3 regions of the Niveispirillum sp. genome follow, and region 2 is predicted to be linked to each of the others. Evidence: riboswitches for the same ligand, from Rfam matches in the RefSeq annotation. Region 2 holds a riboswitch; each other region holds the start of a gene.
The links. A riboswitch is a leader RNA that binds a small molecule or an ion and turns the genes downstream of it on or off. The one in region 2 is predicted to bind thiamine pyrophosphate.
Positions count from the first base shown of each region.

Region 1 (4,117 bases), on a different contig from region 2:
GGTGTGGGCGCGGATGACCGGCCCCTGGAGATTGACGTGATCGACGCCTTCCGTTCCCGTTCCGCCCGCGCCACTGCCGGGGCCGTCGTCCGGGAAGGCCGCGTGGCCGGCCTCTTGTCGTTGCTGGCGGTGACCGCCGCCCTGATCTTCACCCCGCCGGCCCTGGCCCAGCGTGGCGCGCCCGACAGTTTCGCGCCGCTGGCCGAAAAGACGCTGCCGTCGGTGGTCAATATCTCGACCAGCCAGACGATCCAGAACAAGCAGGGTGGCCGCGGCGCCGTGCCCATGCCCGACTTCCCCCCCGGCTCGCCCATGGAAGAATTCTTCCGCGACTTCCTGGAACGCCAGCAGCAGGGCCAGGGCGCCCCGCGCAAGGCGCAGTCGCTGGGGTCGGGCTTCATCATCGACGCGTCGGGTTATATCGTCACCAACAACCACGTGATTGAAGGTGCCGACGAAATCACCGTCATCTTCCAGGATGCCGACCAGACCGAACTGAAGGCCAAGCTGATCGGCACCGACAAGGAGACCGATCTGGCCCTGCTGAAGGTTGAGACCAAGCAGAAGTTGACCGCCCTGAAATGGGGCGACAGCGATGTGCTGAAGGTCGGTGACTGGGTGGTGGCCATCGGTAATCCGTTCGGCCTGGGTGGCACCGTCACCGCCGGCATCGTGTCGGCCCGCGCCCGTGATATCGGTGCCGGTCGCTTTGACGATTTCATCCAGACCGACGCCGCCATCAACCAGGGCAATTCCGGTGGCCCGCTGGTCAATCTGGCCGGCGACGTGGTTGGCATCAATTCGGCCATCTACAGCCGTACGGGCGGTTCGGTCGGTATCGGCTTTGCCATCCCGTCCAGCATGGCCCGCACCGTGATTGAGGAAATCCGCAAGGCCGGCAAGGTGCGCCGTGGCTGGCTGGGCGTGCAGATACAGTCGGTGACCCCGGAAATCGCCGAAAGCATGGGGCTGGCCCATCACAAGGGTGCCCTGGTCGGCACCGTGACGGAGGGCAGCCCCGCCGCCGCCGCCGGTTTGAAGCCCGGCGACGTCATCCTGACCTTTGACGGCAAGGAGGTTGCCAACAACCGCACCCTGCCGCGCATGGTGGCCGGCACACCGGTGGGCACCAAGGTCAATGTCGGCATTTCCCGCAAGGGCACGCCGGTGAATGTGACCGTTGCCCTGGCCGAATTCCCCGAGGAACCCGCCGCCGCAGAAGAGGAGCAGCCCGAGGAGCAGCAGTCTGGCACCTCCGGTGCGCAGCAGCAGGTGGACGCGCTGGGCCTCACCGTTTCCGCCATCACCGCCGAACTGCGCAAGCAGTTCGAACTGGCTGAGGGCACCAAGGGCGTGGTCATCACCAAGGTGAATCCCAACGCCCCTGCCCAGTCGCGTCAGCTGCGCCCCGGCGACGTGGTGCTGGAGGTCAGTCAGCAACCGGTAACCACCCCCGCCGACGTGCAGGACCGCGTGGGCAAGGCCAAGACCGCCGGCCAGAAGGCCGTGCTGCTGCTGGTCGAACGCCGTGGTGAACAGACCTTCCTGGCCCTGTCGCTGGAGGGTGCACCGTAAGGATCACCGCATCGGCGGTAAATGGCATGGCCCCGGTCCACCTGTATGGGTGGGCCGGGGCTTTTCATTTGTTCGTCCCCTGAACCACCCGCCCTTGACACCCAACCCCATCATCCCGCACCTTCCCTCCCGTCCAAGGGGAACCCCGGCAAGGGGCTGAGACACCGCATGGACCGCCAGGATGGCGGCACCGGCGCGGGAACCCTTCGAACCTGATCCGGGTCGTACCGGCGTAGGGATGGAAGCATAGGGGCCCCGTTTGCCCCAACCGTGCCGCCTCACCGCACGCAAACCCGGATCTCCAACGCAAGGGAGGTCCAGATGCCAGATACCAACATTACCGATCCCGAATTCCGCGTGACCACCGGCCCGCTGCCCGCCAGCCGGAAGGTGCATGTGGCAGGGGAGCGTTTTCCCGATATCCGCGTGGCCATGCGCGAGATCGATCTATCGCCCAGCGCCAATGAGGCACCGGTGCGCGTCTATGATCCGTCCGGTCCCTATACCGACCCGTCCATCCGTACCGATATCCGTTCGGGCCTGCCCGAACTGCGCCGCGCCTGGGTGACCGCGCGCGGGGATGTGGAGGCGTATGGTGGCCGCGAGGTGAAACCGGAGGATAATGGTCTGCGCGAGGGGCAGGAAAGCCCCGTGCCGCTGTTTGACCGGGCATCCCGCACGCCGTTGCGCGCCAAGGCAGGGGCGAACGTGTCCCAGCTTCATTATGCCCGCAAAGGCATCATCACGCCGGAAATGGAATATGTCGCCATCCGCGAGAATCTGGGCCGGGCGAAGCTGGCGGAACAGGCCGCGCGCGATGGCGAGGATTTCGGGGCGTCGATCCCCGATTATGTGACCCCGGAATTTGTGCGGGACGAGATTGCGCGCGGTCGCGCCATCATCCCCAATAATATCAACCACCCGGAGACGGAGCCGATGATCATCGGCCGGAACTTCCTGGTGAAGATCAACGCCAATATCGGCAATTCGGCGGTGACCTCGTCCGTCGCGGATGAGGTGGACAAGCTGGTCTGGGCCATCCGTTGGGGCGCCGATACGGTGATGGACCTGTCCACGGGCCGCAATATCCACACGATCCGCGAATGGATCATCCGCAATTCGCCGGTCCCCATCGGCACCGTGCCCATCTATCAGGCGCTGGAAAAGGTGGGGGGCAAGGCGGAGGACCTGACCTGGGAACTGTTCCGCGATACCCTGATCGAACAGGCCGAACAGGGCGTGGATTATTTCACCATCCATGCCGGTGTGCGGCTGGCCCATATCCCGCTGACGGCCAAACGGGTGACGGGGATCGTCAGCCGGGGCGGCTCCATCATGGCGAAATGGTGCCTGGCCCATCACAAGGAGAACTTCCTCTACACGCATTTCGAGGAGATCTGCGAGATCATGAAGGCGTATGACATCGCCTTCTCGCTGGGTGACGGTTTGCGCCCCGGCAGCATTGCCGACGCCAATGACGCGGCTCAGTTCGCGGAGCTGGACACGCTGGGCGAACTGACCCAGATCGCCTGGAAGCATGATGTGCAGGTGATGATCGAGGGGCCGGGCCATGTGCCCATGCACAAGATCAAGGCCAATATGGACAAGCAGTTGAAGGTCTGTGGCGAGGCACCCTTCTACACGCTGGGGCCGCTGACCACCGATATCGCGCCGGGGTACGACCATATCACCAGCGGCATCGGGGCGGCCATGATCGGCTGGTTCGGCACGTCTATGCTCTGCTACGTCACGCCCAAGGAGCATCTGGGCCTGCCCGACCGTGACGATGTGAAGGTGGGGGTGATCACCTACAAGCTGGCCGCCCATGCCGCCGATCTGGCCAAGGGGCATCCCGGTGCGCAGGAACGTGATGACGCTCTGTCACGCGCCCGGTTTGAGTTCCGCTGGCGCGACCAGTTCAACCTGTCGCTGGACCCCGAAACGGCGGAGAAATATCACGACCAGACCCTGCCGGCCGAAGGCGCCAAGCTGGCGCATTTCTGCTCCATGTGCGGGCCGAAATTCTGCTCCATGAAGATCACGCAGGAAGTGCGCGATTACGCAGCGGCGCAGGAGGGGATGGCCGCCATGTCGGCGGCGTTCAAGGAGAAGGGTGGGCAGGTGTACCTGTCGGACAGGCCGGTGCCGGAGGATCATCACTGAGGGGGCAGGTCAGGGAGCGGGTGGTGCGAAGGCCACCCGCTCCGGCTTGCGGGGCGGATCAATCAAAAAGAACCATGCACAGATAATTTATTAATAAATATAAGGCAAAATAGCTAATTATATTATCAAGTCAGGAGGTGGATCATGCGGGCACGTATCCTTGGTTCCTTGGTCGCGCTGTCATTTTATAGCCTTTCCCTCCTCCATGCCGTACCCGCCGCAGCATTGACCTTTGTCGAGGTTGATTATACCTGCCCCATCACCGGGGAGAAATTCACCGCCCCAACAATGGCATCCGGGACCTCTTTCGGCAGTCGGCTTGATTTTCGGAAAGTTGGGCCCATCGCCTCGCCTTGGCCGATGGTCACCTGTCCCAGCA
Region 1 is NZ_JBQVOH010000001.1:247,742-251,858, forward strand. Features, by position in the region: gene ACT6Q8_RS01170 (DegQ family serine endoprotease) at 37-1,575, shown strand; TPP riboswitch at 1,702-1,831, shown strand; gene thiC (phosphomethylpyrimidine synthase ThiC) at 1,897-3,738, shown strand; gene ACT6Q8_RS01180 (DUF2225 domain-containing protein) at 3,907-4,117, shown strand, end outside.
Region 1: another riboswitch for thiamine pyrophosphate. It lies ahead of thiC (phosphomethylpyrimidine synthase ThiC); the one in region 2 lies ahead of thiO (glycine oxidase ThiO).

Region 2 (4,117 bases):
GATGGCGTCCGCCGTGAGGGGGGCCAGCAGGATGCCGTTGCGGTGATGGCCCGTGGCCAGTACCAGCCCCTCCAACCCCGCCGCCGGCCCCAGGATGGGCGCATCATCGCGGCAGCCGGGCCGGTGGCCCACCCACATCTCCTTGACGGGCAGTTCTTCCACCCCCGGCAGGGCGCGCCAGGCGGCATCCAGCAGGGCCAGAACCCCGCCCGCCGTCATCTGCGCATCGAACCCCTTTTCCTCTGTCGTCGCCCCGATGATCAGGGTGCCGTCGGCGCGCGGCACCAGATAGCATTTGGGCGCCCAGACGACATGCGACAACAGCGGGTTGGCGGGGTCCATGACCAGCGACATCATCTGCCCCTTCACGGGGCGCACCGGCGGCGGGCTGGCCTGTCCGGGGACAAGCCGCGACCAGGCACCCGCCGCCAGCACGACACTATCGGCAGGCACAACACGGTCGCCCAAGACCACGCCCGTCGCCCGACCGCCCTGCACATCCAGACCCGTGACATCCACCCCCTCATGCAGACGGGCACCCGTGCGTTCCAGGGCCACGCGCAGGGCCGCCGCGGCCAGCCGGTTATCGACCTGCCCATCCTTGGCGCTGAACACGCCCGCCGCGGTGCGCGGGTTCAGGAAGGGCTCCTTCTCCTTGGCCGCCGCTCCTGACAGCCAGACGAGGTCCAGGCCCAGCCCGCGCTGAAACTCATAGTTCGACCGCAGCAGTTCCACCTCGTCCCGCGTGCTGGCCACCACCAGCGTGCCTTCGGTACGTAGGCCGACTTGCATACCGGTCAGCGCCTCCAGCTCCGCCGCGAAGCCCGGCCAGCGAGCCTGGCTTTCCAGGCACAGCGGCAACAGGCGCTGTTCGCCCGGTTCCGCTTCCACCCCCGCCGCCAGCATGCCGGCGGCTGCGCGCGTCGCCCCCTGGCCGGCACTGGCACGGTCGAAGATGTCGACCGACGCTCCACCCTGGGCCAGGCGCCAGCCGATGGCCATGCCGATGATGCCGCCGCCGATGATGGCGACGCGTGGTCTGTCAGGTCTGTGCAGCAAACTCATTTCCGCCTTCTCCCTTCGCCGGCATGACCCGGATCAGGTTCGATGGGTGTGATCTCAGCCGCATGGCGATAATGCATGCGGCACCCCAGGGTCCATGCGCTATGTCATGGGCCTGTCACGTCCGGAATGCAAGGGAACGCGCAGCATCATTTCCGCCCCGCCGGGATCGCGCTTGACCATTGGCGGCACTGGGCATATTTGCCCCATGAGGACAGTCCCGTCCCGCCCTTTTTTTGCCCGGACCCCGCACCCATGTCGCTGCTGCCCATCCTCACCATCCCCGACACCCGTCTGAAGGCGAAGTGCAAGCCCTTGACCAATGTCGATGGCCGCGTGGCGAGGCTGATGGATGATATGCTGGAGACCATGTACAAGGCGCCGGGCATCGGTCTGGCGGCCCCGCAGATCGGGTTGCTTGAGCGGGTCATCGTCGTGGACGTGTCGGAAAACCGCAGCGACGCGCTGGCCATGGTCAACCCGGAACTGATCTGGACCTCTGACGAACAGGCCATCACCCAGGAAGGCTGCCTGTCCATCCCGGAGATCTATGCCGAGGTGACACGGCCCAAGATGGTGCGCGTGCGCTATGTCGACCGGGGTGGCGAAGAACGGGAAATGGATGCTGACGGCCTGCTGGCCACCTGCATCCAGCACGAGATCGACCATCTGAACGGTGTGCTGTTTATCGACCATCTCTCGTCGCTGAAGCGCAACATGCTGCTGCGCAAGTACAACAAGGCGAAGAAGTAACGGGAGCGTTCGCGTTCCTCAATCGCCGGCGCCGCATCCGCGGCTTGGCTTCACGCCGCACGTGCGGCGCGGCGGCGGTCGCCGCCGAAGCGTTTTACGGAAGCCCGTAAAACGCTCCCTTCCACTCTCCGCCGGGGAGGTGCCCCATGCCGCTGCGTCTCGCCTTCATGGGCACGCCGGATTTTTCCGTCTCCATCCTGGATGCGCTGGTGGCCGCCGGGCATGAGGTGGTGTGCGTCTATAGTCAGCCGCCGCGTCCCGCAGGCCGAGGGCAGCAATTGCAGGCCAGCCCCGTGCATCGCCGCGCCGAGGCCCTGGGCATTCCCGTGCGCACCCCCAAAAGCCTGCGCAAGGCGGAGGAGCAGGCGGAGTTCGCAGCGCTCAACCTGGATTGCGCCATCGTTGCGGCCTATGGCCTGATCCTGCCGCAGGCCATTCTCGATGCGCCACGCCTGGGCTGTGTCAATGTCCATGCCAGCCTGCTGCCGCGCTGGCGCGGGGCGGCCCCCATCCAGCGGTCGATCCTGGCCGGCGATGCGGAGACGGGCGTCACCATCATGCAGATGGATGCCGGCCTGGATACCGGCGCCATGCTGTTGAAGGACACGCTGCCCATCACGGCCCGGATGAATGCCGCCGACCTGCATGACGCGCTGGCCGTCATGGGGGCGCGGCTGATGGTTGAGGCCCTGCCCGGCATTGCCGATGGCAGCCTGCCCCCGGTGCCGCAGCCGGCAGAGGGCGTGACCTATGCCGCCAAGCTGTCTAAGGATGAGGGACGGCTGGACCTGACCCGGCCCGCCTCCGAACTGGACCGGCAGGTGCGTGGCCTCACCCCCTGGCCCGGCACCTGGATCGATCTGGCCAATGGCGAGAAGCTGAAGGTGCTGGAGGCACAGGCGGTCGATGGCGGGGGCGAACCCGGCACCCTGCTGGATGCCGGACCCACCCTGGCCTGTGGCGAGGGGGCGCTGCGCCTGATCCGGGTGCAGCGGCCGGGCAAGGGGCCGGTGGATGGTGCCGCCTTCCTGCGCGGCTATACTCACCAGATCGGCGGAAAGCTGACGGCGTGAGGCCGCTGCCCGACCCGCCCCTGCTGCTGATCACCGACCGGCATCAGGCGGGCGGCGATCTGGCGTCGGTGGTGGCCGCCTGTGTGTCCGCTGGGTGCCGCTGGGTCAGTCTCCGGGAAAAGGACCTGCCGCGCGACCATCAATCCGCCCTGCTGATGCGGCTGCGGCCTGTCCTGGCGCAGGTCGGTGGCGTGCTGACCATCCATGGCGATATGGCGCTGGGCAGCCTGTGCGACGGGGTGCATCTGCCGGATGGCGGGGATATCGTCACGGCACGGGCCCTGCTGGGGCCGGATGCCCTGATCGGCACCTCCTGCCATGACCGGGATGGTGTGGCGGCGGCGGCGCGCGATGGGGCGGATTACGCCACGCTCAGCCCCATTTTCCTGACCCCATCCAAGCCCGGCTACGGCCCCGCCCTGGAGCTGGGGGTCCTGTCGGGGCTGCCCCTGCCCACCCTGGCGCTGGGCGGGGTTGATGGCGGGAATGCCGGGGCCTGTATCGGTGCCGGGGCGGCAGGCGTCGCGGTGATGGGAACCATCATGCGCGATCCGGCATCGGCGGGGCCGATCCTGTCCGCCCTGGCTGCGACGCGGGGCCGCAAGCCCGGCATTTGACCAAAGGGCCGTATCGACCCCATATCACGGCATCTTTTCATTCACCGAACGGCCTGTCATGACCGCCGCCCAAACCGTACCCGGCCACCGCGCCGTCGCCAACTGGCTGCTGGCCTGTGCCGGCATGGTCTTTGTCATGGCCATCATCGGCGCCATCACCCGCCTGACGGAAAGCGGCCTGTCGATCACCGAATGGAAGCCCATTACGGGCACCCTGCCGCCCCTGAACGAGGCGCAGTGGCTGGTGGAGTTCGAGAAATACAAGCAGATCCCCGAATATCAGGTCCTGAACCGGGGCATGAGCCTGGATGAGTTCAAGCAGATCTTCTTCTGGGAATGGTTCCACCGCCTGTGGGGCCGTCTGATTGGCGTGGTCTTCGCGGTGCCGCTGGTCTGGTTCGCGGTGAAGGGCATGGTGACAAGGTCCATGCTGCCCAAACTGGTGGGCCTGTTCCTGCTGGGCGGGCTGCAGGGCTTCATCGGCTGGTTCATGGTGCAATCGGGCCTGTCGGTGCGCACCGATGTCAGCCATTACCGGCTGGCCATGCATCTGTCGATGGCGCTGATCCTCTACGCCTTGCTGATCCAGGCGGGCCTGGGCCTGCGCCATCC
Region 2 is NZ_JBQVOH010000013.1:34,577-38,693, forward strand. Features, by position in the region: gene thiO (glycine oxidase ThiO) at 1-1,065, opposite strand, end outside; TPP riboswitch at 1,058-1,163, opposite strand; gene def (peptide deformylase) at 1,318-1,815, shown strand; gene fmt (methionyl-tRNA formyltransferase) at 1,962-2,888, shown strand; gene ACT6Q8_RS22750 (thiamine phosphate synthase) at 2,885-3,505, shown strand; gene ACT6Q8_RS22755 (COX15/CtaA family protein) at 3,564-4,117, shown strand, end outside.

Region 3 (4,117 bases), on a different contig from region 2:
TGATCGCTTCCTCCACCACATGGCGGAATTCATCATCATTCACGCCGGGGGGCAGCGGGATATTGCGGGCCATGCCACCGGCCCGGTCATCCAGCTTGCCCGTGTGCGGCCAGCGCCCTTCCTCATGCGTGGAAATGGTCAGAACGCGTTCATCATCATGGAAGGCATCCTGCACGCCATCGCCATGATGGGCGTCGAGATCGACATAGAGGATGCGGTCCAGCCCCTGATCCAGCAGCGCCATGATGCCCAGGACAGGCGCATTGAAGAAGCAGAAGCCGCTGGCGCGGGCCGGGCGGGCATGGTGCGTGCCGCTGGCCGGGGAATGCACGACACCCCCGTCCCGCACCAGATCTGCTGCCAGGATGGCGGCACCGGCGGCGATGGCGGGACGGCGATACATTTCCGGGAAGACGGGATTTTCCAGCTTGCCCAGCGCATAGCGCAGGGCCGTATCCAGATCGACCTTCTGGTCCCGCTCTGCCCGCTGCACCGCCGCGATATAGTCGCGGTCATGGAAACGGGCCAGTTGTTCTGCCGTCGCCATCGGGCTGTCGAGATAGACGGCATCATCCAGCCAGCCCATGGCGCGGGCCAGATCGGTTGCCACCGACACGCGCGGAATGGAAAGCGGGTGTTTCTTGCCGTAACTGGAATGGCGATAGATTTCACCGCCCAGATAAAGCGGGCGTAGCGTGGCGACGGATGAGAGGAGCGGGGCGGCGCTGTCGGGCATGATGAATGCAACTTATGTTGCGCCGCCGCATGGCACAAGAGGCGGAATATTATTTCACGGCCTCATGGTCGTACGAAAAGACCCGCGCCAGTTTCCAGCCGTCGGCCTCTAGTCGCCAGAACTGGCTGAACTTGGCCCTTCCCACCAGCTTTTCCGGCCCATTTCCTTGCCGCTCATAGAAGACATGCTCGCCTTGCTGGAACACACCGACGCCGGCAATCGGGTGCAGGGTCATGCTGCCCGCCACCAGTTCGCGCCGCGACCGCCAGGCGTCGGGCGCCTTACGCCCCTCACACTGTTTGGTGTAGAGCTTGACCATGTCGGCGCCCGAGCGTGCGACTTCCCCGTCCTTGTCGTGATACATCTCGAAATCGGCGGTCAGCAAGGCGGCGGCCCGCGCGGGGTCGCATTTCTCAAAGAACAGGTCGAAGAATTCGGCATCGACCTTTTCAATGGTCGCGCGCAGGGCCGCACCTTCGGGCAAGGATGCCGCCGAAGCCGGAAATGACAGGCCCGCAAGCATGGCGGCTATCAGCAAGGTGCGGTGCATCGGAACGGTCTCCACAATCGATGGACCTTCACTCAACCGCATCCGGTTCGCACGGCCAAGGGCCGACCAGGGGGATCGTCAGGGTTCCAATCATTTCCTTGCGGCCCCCGCGGTGCTTTGCCATAACCAACCCACCTCACTGGGGGGAGCCGATGGTCGGCTGAGAGGTCCTGTACGGGACGACCCCTGGAACCTGATCCGGCTGATACCGGCGTAGGGACAGTGATCCATGAATGATGTTCCGGGGCCTGCTGCGGCCCTGCCCGCCCCCGCCATCCAGGTTTGCGACGCCGCCATCGGCTTTGGCGGGCGTCTGTTGTTCAGCGCGCTGTCGATGCAGGCACCGGGGGGCATGACCACCTGCCTGCTGGGTGCCAGCGGGGTTGGCAAGTCCAGCCTGCTGCGCCTGATCGCCGGGCTTTTGGCCGGTACGGGTAGCGTCACCGCCGATGATGGCAAACCGCTGTCCGGTCGCATCGCCTGGATGGGGCAGCAGGATCTGCTGCTGCCCTGGGCCAGCGTGCTGGAGAATGTGACGCTGGGCGTCAAGCTGCGCGGGGGCCGGGTCGGCGCCACGGAGCGGGCGCGGGCCATGGCCCTGCTGAACAATGTCGGCCTGGGGGACCGCGCGGGCGACCGCCCCGATGCCCTGTCGGGTGGCATGCGGCAACGCGCGGCCCTGGCCCGCACCCTGTTCGAGGACCGGCCCATCGTCCTGATGGATGAGCCTTTTTCAGCGCTGGACGCCATCACCCGGCTGGATATGCAGGATCTGGCGGCGCGGCTTCTGTGCGGCCGTACCGTCATCATGGTGACGCATGACCCGATGGAGGCGTTGCGCTTGGGTCATCAGGTCCTGGTGTTGACCGGCAGCCCGGCACGGCTGTCCACACCGCTGACCCCGGCTGGCGACACGCCGCGCCCGCCGGATCAACACGCGTTGCTGACGCAGCAGGGTGAATTGCTGTCACGCCTGCGCGGCGGGGAGACGGCGGTATGAAGGCCGGCGGTTTCCTACGCGGTATCGTGACATTTGCGGGGCTGATCCTGGCCTGGGCACTGCTGGTGCGGCTGGCGGACCTGCCGCACTTCATCCTTCCGGGGCCGGAACGGGTGGCGCTGCGTCTGGTCGATGACTGGGCGCTGCTGGCCGAACATGCGGGATACACGCTGCTGGAAATCGTGCTGGGCCTGATCCTGGGCACGGTCTGCGGCGGGCTGGCGGCGCTGGCCCTGACGGCATCCGCCGCGGCCCGGCGCTGGCTGCTGCCGCTGCTGCTGGCCAGTCAGGCGGTGCCGGTCTTTGCCATCGCGCCGCTGCTGGTGCTGTGGCTGGGCTATGGCATGGCGTCCAAGGTGGCGATGGCCACCCTGATCATCTTCTTTCCCGTCACGGCCAGCTTCTTTGACGGGCTGCGCCGCACCGACCCCGGCTGGCTTGATCTGGCCCGCACCATGGGGGCCAGCCCCTGGGCGGTATTGCGCCATATCCGCATGCCGGCGGCATTGCCGGCCCTGGGCTCCGGCCTGCGCATGGCCGCCGCCGTGGCCCCCATCGGGGCGGTGGTAGGGGAATGGGTCGGGGCGTCGGAGGGTTTGGGCTATCTGATGCTGCACGCCACCGCGCGGGTGCAGACCGACCTGACCTTCGCCGCCCTTCTCATTCTGGCGCTGCTGGCCGTCGGCCTGTGGCTGCTGGTCGATCTTACCGTTCGCCGGGTATTGCCCTGGCTGCCTGACAGCGTGATGAGCAAGGAAGAGAGATGATGAAGATGCGTTGGATGCGCGCGGTGGCCGTGGCCGCCGCCATGACGGCCAGTGCGGCAGGCACCCTGCCCGCCCTGGCGCAGGACAAGATGACGGTGCTGCTGGACTGGTTCGTAAACCCGGACCATGGCCCGCTCTATGTCGCGCAGGAAAAGGGCTACTTCAAGGATGAAGGCCTGGCGGTGGAGATGATCGCGCCCGCCGATCCCAACGACCCGCCGCGTCTGGTCGCCGCCGGCCAGGGCGATATCGCCGTCTCCTATCAGCCGCAGCTGCATTTGCAGGTCGATGCCGGTCTGCCGGTGGTCCGCGTCGGCACCCTGGTCGCCACGCCGCTCAACACCGTCATCGTGCTGAAAGACGGGCCGATCAAGTCCATCAAGGATCTGAAGGGCAAGAAGGTCGGCTTCTCCGTCGGCGGGTTCGAGGATGCGCTGCTGGGCGCCATGCTGGAAAAGCACGGCCTGTCGCTGAAAGACATCACCCTGATCAACGTGAATTTCTCCCTGTCGCCGGCCCTGTTCGCGGGTCAGGTGGATGCCATTGTCGGCGGCTACCGCAATTTCGAACTGAACCAGATGGCGATTGAAAAGAAGGAAGGCCGGGCCTTCTTCCCCGAAGAAGAAGGCGTGCCCGCCTATGACGAGCTGGTCTTCATTACTGCTAAGAACAAGGTGAACGACCCACGCATCGGTCGTTTCCTGAACGCCGTGGAACGCGGCACCCAGTTCCTGATCAACCATCCGGACGAGGCCTGGGGCCTGTTCATCAAGGGCCGCAAGGATTTGGATACGGAGCTGAACAAGCGCGCATGGAAGGACAGCATCGCCCGCTTCGCCCACAGCCCCCGCGCGCTGGACAATGCCCGGTATGAGCGTTTCGCGCAGTTCCTGAAGGCGCGCGGCCTGATTAAGACCACGCCGGACGTCGCCACCTACGCGGTTGAGGTAAAGTGAACCGGTCCGCTTGACAGGATCAGGCCGGAACAAGCAGACATGGTGCAGGGCCCTGTCCTGCCGTTCCGGCCGCCGCCCCAGCCTCGAGGTTCCATGATGGTGCAGACC
Region 3 is NZ_JBQVOH010000002.1:831,894-836,010, reverse strand. Features, by position in the region: gene ACT6Q8_RS08960 (acetoin utilization protein AcuC) at 1-736, opposite strand, end outside; gene ACT6Q8_RS08955 (nuclear transport factor 2 family protein) at 786-1,286, opposite strand; TPP riboswitch at 1,419-1,523, shown strand; gene ACT6Q8_RS08950 (ABC transporter ATP-binding protein) at 1,516-2,286, shown strand; gene ACT6Q8_RS08945 (ABC transporter permease) at 2,283-3,053, shown strand; gene ACT6Q8_RS08940 (ABC transporter substrate-binding protein) at 3,059-4,009, shown strand; gene ACT6Q8_RS08935 (TylF/MycF family methyltransferase) at 4,103-4,117, shown strand, end outside.
Region 3: another riboswitch for thiamine pyrophosphate. It lies ahead of ACT6Q8_RS08950 (ABC transporter ATP-binding protein); the one in region 2 lies ahead of thiO (glycine oxidase ThiO).